3 regions of the Ectobacillus sp. JY-23 genome follow, and region 3 is predicted to be linked to each of the others. Evidence: riboswitches for the same ligand, from Rfam matches in the RefSeq annotation. Region 3 holds a riboswitch; each other region holds the start of a gene.
The links. A riboswitch is a leader RNA that binds a small molecule or an ion and turns the genes downstream of it on or off. The one in region 3 is predicted to bind S-adenosylmethionine.

Region 1: linked by a shared signal. The riboswitch ahead of MUG87_RS03680 (YezD family protein) and the one ahead of metK (methionine adenosyltransferase) in region 3 are both predicted to bind S-adenosylmethionine.
Region 2: linked by a shared signal. The riboswitch ahead of mtnK (S-methyl-5-thioribose kinase) and the one ahead of metK (methionine adenosyltransferase) in region 3 are both predicted to bind S-adenosylmethionine.

The regions. Positions count from the first base shown of each region.
Region 1 covers NZ_CP095462.1:705,549-708,831, reverse strand. The annotation lists gene MUG87_RS03690 (glucose-1-dehydrogenase) at 1-344, opposite strand, end outside; gene MUG87_RS03685 (GRP family sugar transporter) at 356-1,201, opposite strand; SAM riboswitch class I at 1,389-1,493, shown strand; gene MUG87_RS03680 (YezD family protein) at 1,597-1,710, shown strand; gene MUG87_RS03675 (phosphoadenylyl-sulfate reductase) at 1,791-2,474, shown strand; gene sat (sulfate adenylyltransferase) at 2,679-3,283, shown strand, end outside.
Region 2 covers NZ_CP095462.1:1,319,613-1,322,895, reverse strand. The annotation lists gene MUG87_RS06840 (pyridoxal phosphate-dependent aminotransferase) at 1-475, opposite strand, end outside; gene MUG87_RS06835 (carbon-nitrogen family hydrolase) at 667-1,446, shown strand; SAM riboswitch class I at 1,517-1,658, shown strand; partial or broken gene mtnK (S-methyl-5-thioribose kinase) at 1,740-2,843, shown strand; gene mtnA (S-methyl-5-thioribose-1-phosphate isomerase) at 2,912-3,283, shown strand, end outside.
Region 3 covers NZ_CP095462.1:1,914,967-1,918,249, reverse strand. The annotation lists gene pckA (phosphoenolpyruvate carboxykinase (ATP)) at 1-1,178, opposite strand, end outside; SAM riboswitch class I at 1,477-1,583, shown strand; gene metK (methionine adenosyltransferase) at 1,721-2,920, shown strand; gene MUG87_RS09895 (NAD(P)H-dependent oxidoreductase) at 3,059-3,283, opposite strand, start outside.

The DNA of each region.
Region 1 (3,283 bases), 1.2 Mb from region 3:
ATAACTTTATTCCAATCTTCAAGCAGCATGTCTACAGTAGGAACTTCATTTTCAATGCCTGCATTGTTAATCACTATATCTAGGCTACCAAAATGCTTTGTTGCAGTTTGAATAAGTGTTACCACATTATGTTCGTTTGTTACATCTGTAAACACACCAATAGCCTCACCACCCATTGAATGGGTATCTGTAATAATATCGTCCACATCTTGCTTTTGTTCTTCCGGAAAATAGCAAACAACAACTTTTGCTTTTTCTTTTCCAAAGCGAAGGGCCATAGCTTTGCCAAGACCGCTACCAGCGCCTGTGATAATGACTACTTTTCCTGCCAAATCAGGATACATGATGTGCCTCCTTATGTTTTAGTAAAACCCAGCATGACACCGCCTGCAATAATAAGTAAGCAGCCAATTATTACAAACACCATTTGTTTTTTTGATTTCTTTTCTCCTAAAATAAAAATGCCGCCAAGTGTAGAGATAATAATACCAGTCTGTGATAAAGAAAAACTGGTTGCAACGCCGATTCGTGGGATAGCAAGTAATAAACCAAGATTACCAATGCCCCACACGGCACCAGTAATCACATTACGAAGCGCATACTTGTTAAATGGTCTATGTTTAATGGAAAAAAGCAATGCTCCGGTTACCATCCCTACGCCTTGTGGTAAAATAGCAGACCAACCGTCAATTTCGAACCAGCGTATGATTACGACATATGCCAAAAATCCGACTGTAGAAACTACTAGGAGAAGCAACCCTTTTTTTCGATCACCGCTCTTATTTTTATGTTCTTCTTTCACTGTAAAAAGTACCCCGATAATAATCAATGCAATGGCAATACAGCCGATAAAAGTTGCTGTCTGTGTTTCCCATTCCTTAAAAATAAATACGCCAAAAGCAGTAGTAGCAACAAGTTGCATTCCTGTAGACAAAGGAACTGTTTTAGAAACGCCAAGGTGTTCTACACTGCCATATTGGTTGCCTTGACCGAGAGACCAGAACATGCCGGATATGAAGCCAATAAAAAAGATAAACCAGGATAGATCTGGTGTTTTGTATATATACATAACAATGGAAAATAAAAAAGCGCCCCATGCTGTCCCAAGTAATTGAGAGCGAGAGTCGCCACCGAGCTTGGTACTTAGTAAAACAAGACTGCCCCAACAAAGGGCTGGAAGCAAAGCCAATAAAAGACCCATGGTGTAAATCCTTTCTTTTTATTATTAGTTTGACCCAGTGCATACACTTTTATATATGCAGGATTGGTTTACCCACCCATTCATGCACCTTGTTAGTACTCATAAGAATGTAACTTCCTAAAAAAATTAAAACTTATCGGAAAAGTGCGATTGCAAAAATTTAGAATTGTGTTACAATAAACTAAATCACTTATCCAGAGAGGCGAAGGGAACTGGCCCGATGAAGCCCGGCAACCTGCGAAAAGCAAGGTGCTACTTCCAGCAAAATGGTGCCCATTTTGAAAGATAAGGTAAAATAGTTACCTCAACAGTCTTTTCGAAATGGAAAGATTTTTTTGTTTATTATGGGAAAAGGGGGGGCTGTTGTGGTAGCAGAAGAACAGTATCGAGTCATCATGGAAAAAATTAAATTGATGCTCGACGATATGAAGTTCGGATCCATTACACTCATTGTACAAGATGGCAAAGTTATTCAGCTTGAGAAAAATGAAAAAGTTCGGTTGAAGTAAAAGCGCTGACTAGAGAAACTAGAGGCGGTTTTAACCTAAGGGTTAAGACTGCCTCTTTTTGTATAAAGGAGGAAGGTCGCATGATTACGTATGAAACGTGGGGAACCCTCCCTTCCTTTTCGGAGGATGATGGTGCAAAAGGAGCACTGTCTGTACTGCGCTGGGCATACGAAGAATATGGCGAAAATATTGTGTATGCCTGTAGCTTTGGTATAGAAGGGATTGTACTCATTGATCTTATCAGCAAGGTAAAACCGGATGCTAACATTGTTTTTCTGGACACAAATCTTCATTTTAGAGAGACATATGATGTGATTGCAAAAATAAAGGAGCGATTTCCAAAACTGCGTATTGAAATGAAACGGCCTGCACTGAACTTACAAGAGCAAGAAGATGCGTACGGACCTAAGCTATGGGAACGTAATCCGAATGCATGCTGTAACATTCGAAAAGTACAGCCATTACATGAAGCCCTCAGTCAGGGAAAGGCATGGATTTCGGGTTTACGTCGTGAACAATCACCAACGCGAAAGAATACAGAATTTCTTAACCAAGACCATAAGTTTCATTCCATTAAGGTTTGCCCACTTATTCATTGGACGTGGAAGGACGTATGGCGTCATGTATACCGCGAAAATTTACCTTACAATATACTGCATGATCAGGGGTATCCAAGCATTGGTTGTGAAATGTGTACGCTGCCTGCACAAGGAAGAGATGGCAGATGGTCAGGTACGAATAAAACAGAATGTGGTTTACATTAGAAAACCAAGTAAACCAATTTGAGAACTATATAAATGCAAATAGGAAATCTGACATACTTTTTGAATAGGAAAAGGCTATGTGCAACTACTCTTAGTACCTAAGATAGGGCAGGGCTTATGAGCTAACAGTTTTTGTGCTTTCGTTATTCTATTGTTGGTATGTCTCAAAAAATTTGCTGTATATGGATAAAGGAGCGAAAAAGAATGAGTCAGATTCTCCCGCATGGAGGTACATTAATTCAATTAGTGGATGAAACGTACGATACGTTTCATATTGAAAAAGAAGTCGAGTTAGACACGGTCGCACTCAGCGATTTGGAATTGATCGCAACAGGTGCATATAGTCCCTTGACTGGGTTTTTAACGAAAAAGGACTATGATGCAGTCATCAACCATATTCGTCTGGCCGATGGTACTGTGTGGAGCATTCCTATCACGTTGGCTGTTACCCAGGAAAAAGCAGGTGAACTACGTGTAGGTGAGCATGTTCGCCTTATAAAAGATGGAGTAACATATGGCGTTCTTCAAATTGAAGACATATATACACCGGATAAATTAAAAGAAGCACAGTATGTGTATGGAACAAGGGACGAGGCACACCCTGGTGTAAAGCGTGTGTTCAATCGACCCAATGTTAATTTAGGGGGGCGCATTACTCTTGTAAAGCGCGTTCCAAAAGATCAATTTGCATCATATCGACTAGATCCCATTGAAACAAGACAAAAGTTTGCCGAGTTAGGCTGGAGAACAGTGGTAGGGTTTCAAACACGAAATCCGGTTCATCGTGCGCATGAATATATTCAAAAGAC
Region 2 (3,283 bases), 600 kb from region 3:
TGTAGTCAGGAAGAAATTGATTCTCCGGCAAGAGCGGCATCATTTCCATGTTTATACGTGCTAACGCTGCGCCGGACCAATAATCTGGATAACCTGGGTCTGGCACCAGAATACTATCACCGGGTTCTGTAAAGCAAATAGGTAGCTCTACAAGCCCGGCTTTACCTCCGAACAATATAGCAACTTCGGTTTCTGGATCTATTGTTACGCCATACTCTCTGGCATAAAAGTCAGCAACAGCTTGCTTCAAGGAAGATTGACCACGAAAAGGTGGATATTTATGATGAACAGGTTCTCCTACTGCCTGTTGTAATGCTTGAATAATATGATTTGGCGTTGGTCTATCAGGGTTTCCTTGTCCCAAATTAATTACATCATGACCCTGTGCTATCACTGCATTTACCTTCTGTACCAGCCCTGCAAAGAATTGCTTAGGTAGCGAAGTCAATGTCGTGGAGGGGTTGAAATGTTTCATGTATTTCACCTCTTCGGAAAATTGTTGCAATTCTAGTGAACAATCATATATTCTTGTTGGGAGTTTGTAAAGTAAAATGTAAACTATTCTTTCTATGTGGAGAAAAAGCAGTATGCATGAAGGAAGAGGAGTTTTAGAAGTATGGAAAGAAGTGTAGCTTGTGAAGATAACGAACTAGGGGGGAACTCGTGATGAAAGTAGCTTGTTTGCAAACCGATGTAATTTTTGGTGATGTTGAAAAAAATATAGAACTTGTAGAAGTGATGCTGAAGGAAGCAATGTTAGGTAAACCAGATGTAGTAGTGCTTCCAGAGTTGTGGACGACGGGCTATGATTTGCAGCGATTAGATGTATTAGCCGATGAGAATGGAAAAGCTGTGCAAGCCTTATTTCGTAAATGGGCAAGACAATTTGCTGTAACAATCGTCGGCGGATCGATTGCAAAGCGCATTGGAACTGATGTGACTAACACAATGTATGTCTATAATAAGCAAGGTGAATGCTTGATGGAGTACAGTAAAGCACACTTGTTCCAACTGATGGATGAACATAAATATTTAACAGCAGGGAGTACAACAGGGATGTTTTCTATTGAAGGCACGTTGTGTGCAGGTTTTATTTGTTATGATATCCGCTTTCCCGAATGGATGAGAACGCACACAGTGGCAGGTGCAGAAATTTTATTTGTTGTAGCTGAGTGGCCGCTACCTCGTTTAGCGCATTGGGAAACATTATTGCGTGCCCGTGCTATTGAAAATCAATGTTATGTGGTTGCTTGTAATCGGGCTGGCGCAGATCGAAATAATGTATTTGCTGGTAACAGTCTCATTATTGATCCGTGGGGAGAAGTTGTTGTACGATTGGGACAGGAAGAAGGAATTTTATATGGTGAACTTCATAGAGAGCTTGTGAAAGAAGTACGCAAAGGCATTCCGGTTTTTGCTGATCGCCGTAAAAATATTTATCAATAAGCTATTGACAAAATGGTTTTATTCTTGTTATGCTCGTTTTCGTAATCTTTAAACTTTCTAAAAACTAAAACTCTTATCTAGAGCAGGTGGAGGGACTTGGCCCAATGACACCCAGCAACCGACCGTAATACCATTGTGAAATGGGGCGATTTATTCGCCTGTAAGGCACGGTGCTAATTCCAGCAGAAAGAAAACTTTCTGACAGATAAGAGGGGAGAAGTTGCCTTCAAACCTCTTTCGTCGCGAAAGGGGTTTTTTTAAACCCCGCTATCATACATTTTGGGGGAATCTATATGACATATCAACCTTTGAACGAAGCACAAGCGGTTTCGTTAGCAAGGAAACTAGGATATTTTACAGATACTGAGACTATAACTTGTCGTGAAATCGGGGATGGAAATTTAAATCTGGTATTTCATATTATCGGAACGGATAAAAGTATTATTATTAAACAAGCGTTACCATATGCAAAGGTAGTTGGTGAAAGTTGGCCACTTTCCTTAAAACGAGCAACTATTGAGAGCCAAGCCTTGCAAATTCAGGCAAAATATGTACCTCACCTTGTTCCACAGGTGTATTATCACGATGAACAGTTAGCTGTTACAGTGATGGAAGATTTATCCCACCTAACGATTTCCAGAACAGGTTTCATTGAAGGTGAAACATACCCACTTTTATCTGAGCACATTGGCGAATTTTTAGCAAAGACCTTATTTTATACATCAGATTTTGGAATGGATACGCAGGAAAAACGAGTGCTGGATGGGAATTTTGTAAATCCGGACTTATGTAAAATTACCGAAGATCTCGTCTTTACAGATCCATTTGCCAATATTGATACAAATGCGTTTGAAGTTGCTTTACAACCGCGAGTGGAAGAGTTATGGGCAAACGAAGAATTGCGTTTACAAGTCGCGCAGGCTAAATATAAATTTTTAACCTGTAAAGAGGCTTTACTTCATGGCGATCTACATACGGGGAGCATTTTTGCTTCAAAGACGGAAACTAAAGTAATTGATCCAGAGTTTGCAACATATGGGCCAATGGGTTTTGATTTAGGGCAATTTTTTGCAAATTTATTACTAAATGCTATTTCTCGCCCGTATCATGAACGAACTATTTTATTTGAACATATAGAAAAAACATGGTTTGTTTTTGTTGAGACTTTTACAGATTTATGGAAACGGGAGGGGAAAGAAGCGTATACAACAAGTGAAAAGTGGCTGGAACACATTCTTCAAGGGGTTTTAAATGATACAGTTTTATTTGCAGGATGCGAAGTTATTCGCCGGACGATTGGATTGGCACATGTTGCAGACTTGGATGGTATAGAAAATGAGGTAAGCAGACTTCGTGCCAAGCAGCATGCACTTCGTTACGGAAGCGCGCTGTTATTGAGCAAATTTCCTGTACATATCGCCGTATTTAAAGAGGTGTTGCTACAAACAAGTGATGAGGTGACAGCATGACTGTAGGGTTAAATGTACCGCGCTCTGTTCAATGGACAGGGCAATCTATTATTTTATTAGATCAAACAAAGCTACCACTTGAGGTGTATTACAAAGAACTAAAAACAGTGACTGAGGTGTGGGATAGTATTGTAGCTTTAGAGGTTCGGGGAGCGCCGGCTATCGGTATTACAGCTGCATTCGGTCTGGTACTTGCCGCTCAAGCCACCAAAGCAGAGGAGATGGAAACATTTCTCCAAATCTTTGACTCGGCAAAATCTTATTTAGCTAGCTCAAGACCTACAGCAGTCAACTTATTTTGGGCACTGAACCGTGTAACTGCCGCAATTCAAGTGGCTTTATCAGTGGGCGAAGCAATCGCATTGGCA
Region 3 (3,283 bases):
CATGTAGAGAATGTTGCTTGCGGTGATGTAATGCCGCGCTCTGTACCAGCTAGCTTACTTGTGTAGCCGCTTAAGAAATGGTACATCGCTTGCTCTTTTGATAGCTTGCTGATTGGAGGTAACACACCGAATGCATCGGCTGTTAAAAAGATAATCGTATTGGGATGACCAGCAACACTTGGAAGAATAATGTTATCAATCGCTTCCATCGGATAAGCAGCCCGTGTATTTTCTGTTAAAGAGACATCGTTATAGTCTGCAATTCTTGTATTCTCGTTTACTACAACATTTTCTAAAACGGCACCAAATGTAATTGCGTCAAAGATTTGCGGCTCTTTCTCACGAGAAAGACTTACGCATTTTGCATAGCAGCCACCCTCAATATTAAATACCCCATTTTCAGACCAGCCGTGCTCGTCATCACCAATTAATTTGCGGGTTGGGTCTGCAGACAATGTTGTTTTGCCTGTACCAGACAACCCGAAGAATAAAGCTACATCACCTTCTTCTCCCACATTTGCAGAGCAATGCATGGATAGAATGTCTTGTTCTGGTAGCAAGAAGTTCATAATAGAGAAAATAGATTTTTTCATTTCACCGGCATACTCTGTACCACCAATGAGGACAATGCGTTTTTCAAAAGAAATAATGATAAATGTTTCGGAGTTTGTGCCATCTATCGCTGGGTCCGCTTTAAATGTTGGAGCCGATACGATTGTAAACTGTGCCTCATGATTAGCAAGATCTGTTTGCGTTGGACGAATGAACAACTGATGCGCAAATAGATTGTGCCATGCATATTCGTTCACAACTTGAAGCGGTAGGCGATAGCTATGATCAGCTCCTGCAAATCCCTTGAATACAAAAAGCTCTTCTTTTTCTTTTAAATGCTCTAACACTTTTGTATATAAATGATTAAAATGTTCTTCAGAAATTGGGCGATTGACAGAACCCCAATCAATTTTATCTGCAACCGACGCTTCTTTTACAATAAATTTATCTTTAGGGGAACGTCCTGTATATTTACCCGTTGAAACAGAAACTGCTCCTGTCGAGGTCAGCGTGCCTTCGCCGCGCATCAGCACTCTCTCAACCAGCTGTGGAACGCTTAATTGCACGTGTGCATTGCTTCCGTTCAATAGCTCATCTAATTCGATTTGGACATTCACAGTACTCATATACATACCATCCTTTGTTTATTTTATGAAAATTTCTCATATACCCAATAAGAGTATAACACATTCATATAAATAATGTATACTAATTGTTATGAATTGTTTGTGTATTTGTAATGAATAGGCTTTCTTTTTTTTTATGTTTACGTTATTTGTACAGGTAGGCACTACTATAGTGATTATACATGATAAGGAAAGAAAGTTGTAACATTTAAAGAAAGTAAAAAAACAGCATGTGTGCCAAGGATTATACGTTGACAAAACCATAGTATTTCGATAGTATATCTGTTGGACGGATACTCTCTTATCCCGAGCTGGCGGAGGGACAGGCCCTATGAAGCCCAGCAACCTCACATACGTGAAAGGTGCTCAACCTGTGCAAGGCGCTCAAGCCTTGAACGATAAGAGTGAAAGGCAATTAAGAGCAAATTCAACCTTTCCTCAAAAGGGAAGGTTTTTTATTTTGACATATTGGGAATTTTAAAAATGTCGTATGACATCTAGAGAGATGAGTTCCGTACATAAATGAACAGGGAGGTTTACCAATGACAACGAAGCGTCGTTTATTTACGTCTGAGTCCGTAACTGAAGGACATCCAGATAAGATTTCTGATCAGATTTCCGATTCCATCCTAGATGCGATTTTGGAAAACGATCCAAATGCACGTGTAGCTTGTGAAACAACAGTAACAACAGGTTTGGTATTAGTAGCGGGAGAGATTACAACTTCTACGTATGTAGATATCCCAAAAATCGTTCGTGAAACAGTTCGTGAAATCGGCTATACACGTGCGAAATACGGATTTGATGCAGAGACTTGTGCTGTATTAACATCTATTGACGAGCAATCTGCGGACATCGCTATGGGTGTTGACCAAGCATTGGAAGCACGCGAAGGTTCTATGACGGATGCTGAAATTGAAGCAATTGGTGCTGGTGACCAAGGCTTAATGTTCGGTTATGCATGTAACGAAACAGAAGAGTTAATGCCTCTTCCAATCTCTCTTGCGCATAAATTATCTCGCCGCTTGGCAGAAGTACGCAAAAACGATACATTAGAGTACTTGCGTCCAGACGGAAAAACGCAAGTAACAGTTGAGTACGATGAGAACAATCAACCTGTACGCATCGACACAATCGTTATCTCTACACAACATGCACCAGAAGTGACGCACGAGCAAATCGAGCGCGACTTGAAAGAGCATGTAATCAATCCAATCGTTCCTGCTGAATTGATTGATGAAAACACAAAATACTTCATCAACCCAACAGGTCGTTTCGTAATCGGCGGACCACAAGGTGATGCTGGTTTGACTGGACGTAAGATCATTGTTGATACGTACGGTGGTTACGCTCGTCACGGCGGCGGTGCATTCTCTGGTAAAGATCCTACAAAGGTTGACCGCTCTGCGGCATATGCAGCGCGTTACGTTGCGAAAAACATCGTAGCTGCTGGTCTTGCTGACAAAGCGGAAGTACAACTTGCATACGCAATCGGTGTAGCACAGCCAGTATCTATCGCTGTTGACACATTCGGAACAGGCGCTGTATCTGAAGATGTATTGGTTGAACTAGTACGTAAAAACTTCGATCTTCGTCCTGCAGGCATCATTAAAATGCTAGACCTTCGCCGCCCGATCTACAAGAAAACGGCTGCTTACGGTCACTTTGGCCGCAACGACCTTGATTTGACTTGGGAGCGTACTGATAAAGCTGCTACTTTGAAAGAGCAAGCTGGTCTATAAGAAAAAAACCCGCACATATGCGGGTTTTTTTTATTGTTGATAAAATCTTCTTAACCACCTTTTAATCTTTGAGCGTGGCTTCTACAAAAGTATTTTTTACATACCATTGTGTTTGCTTGCAGAAAGTTATTCACGGAATTATCTAATCCATTTTACGACATCGTTCATATCTTGACGTACTTTTGGGCGTGGATCACGAACGCGATAACCGAATGCAGCCATGACTGCTACATCAAAGTTTCCACCCTCTAGAGCACCTGCTTTTTCTAAAATATCGTGCACTTTTTCTTGATCAAACCCCTCAATTGGGCAAGAGTCAATACCAATCTGAGCGGCAGCTGTCATCATATTACCTAGCGCAAT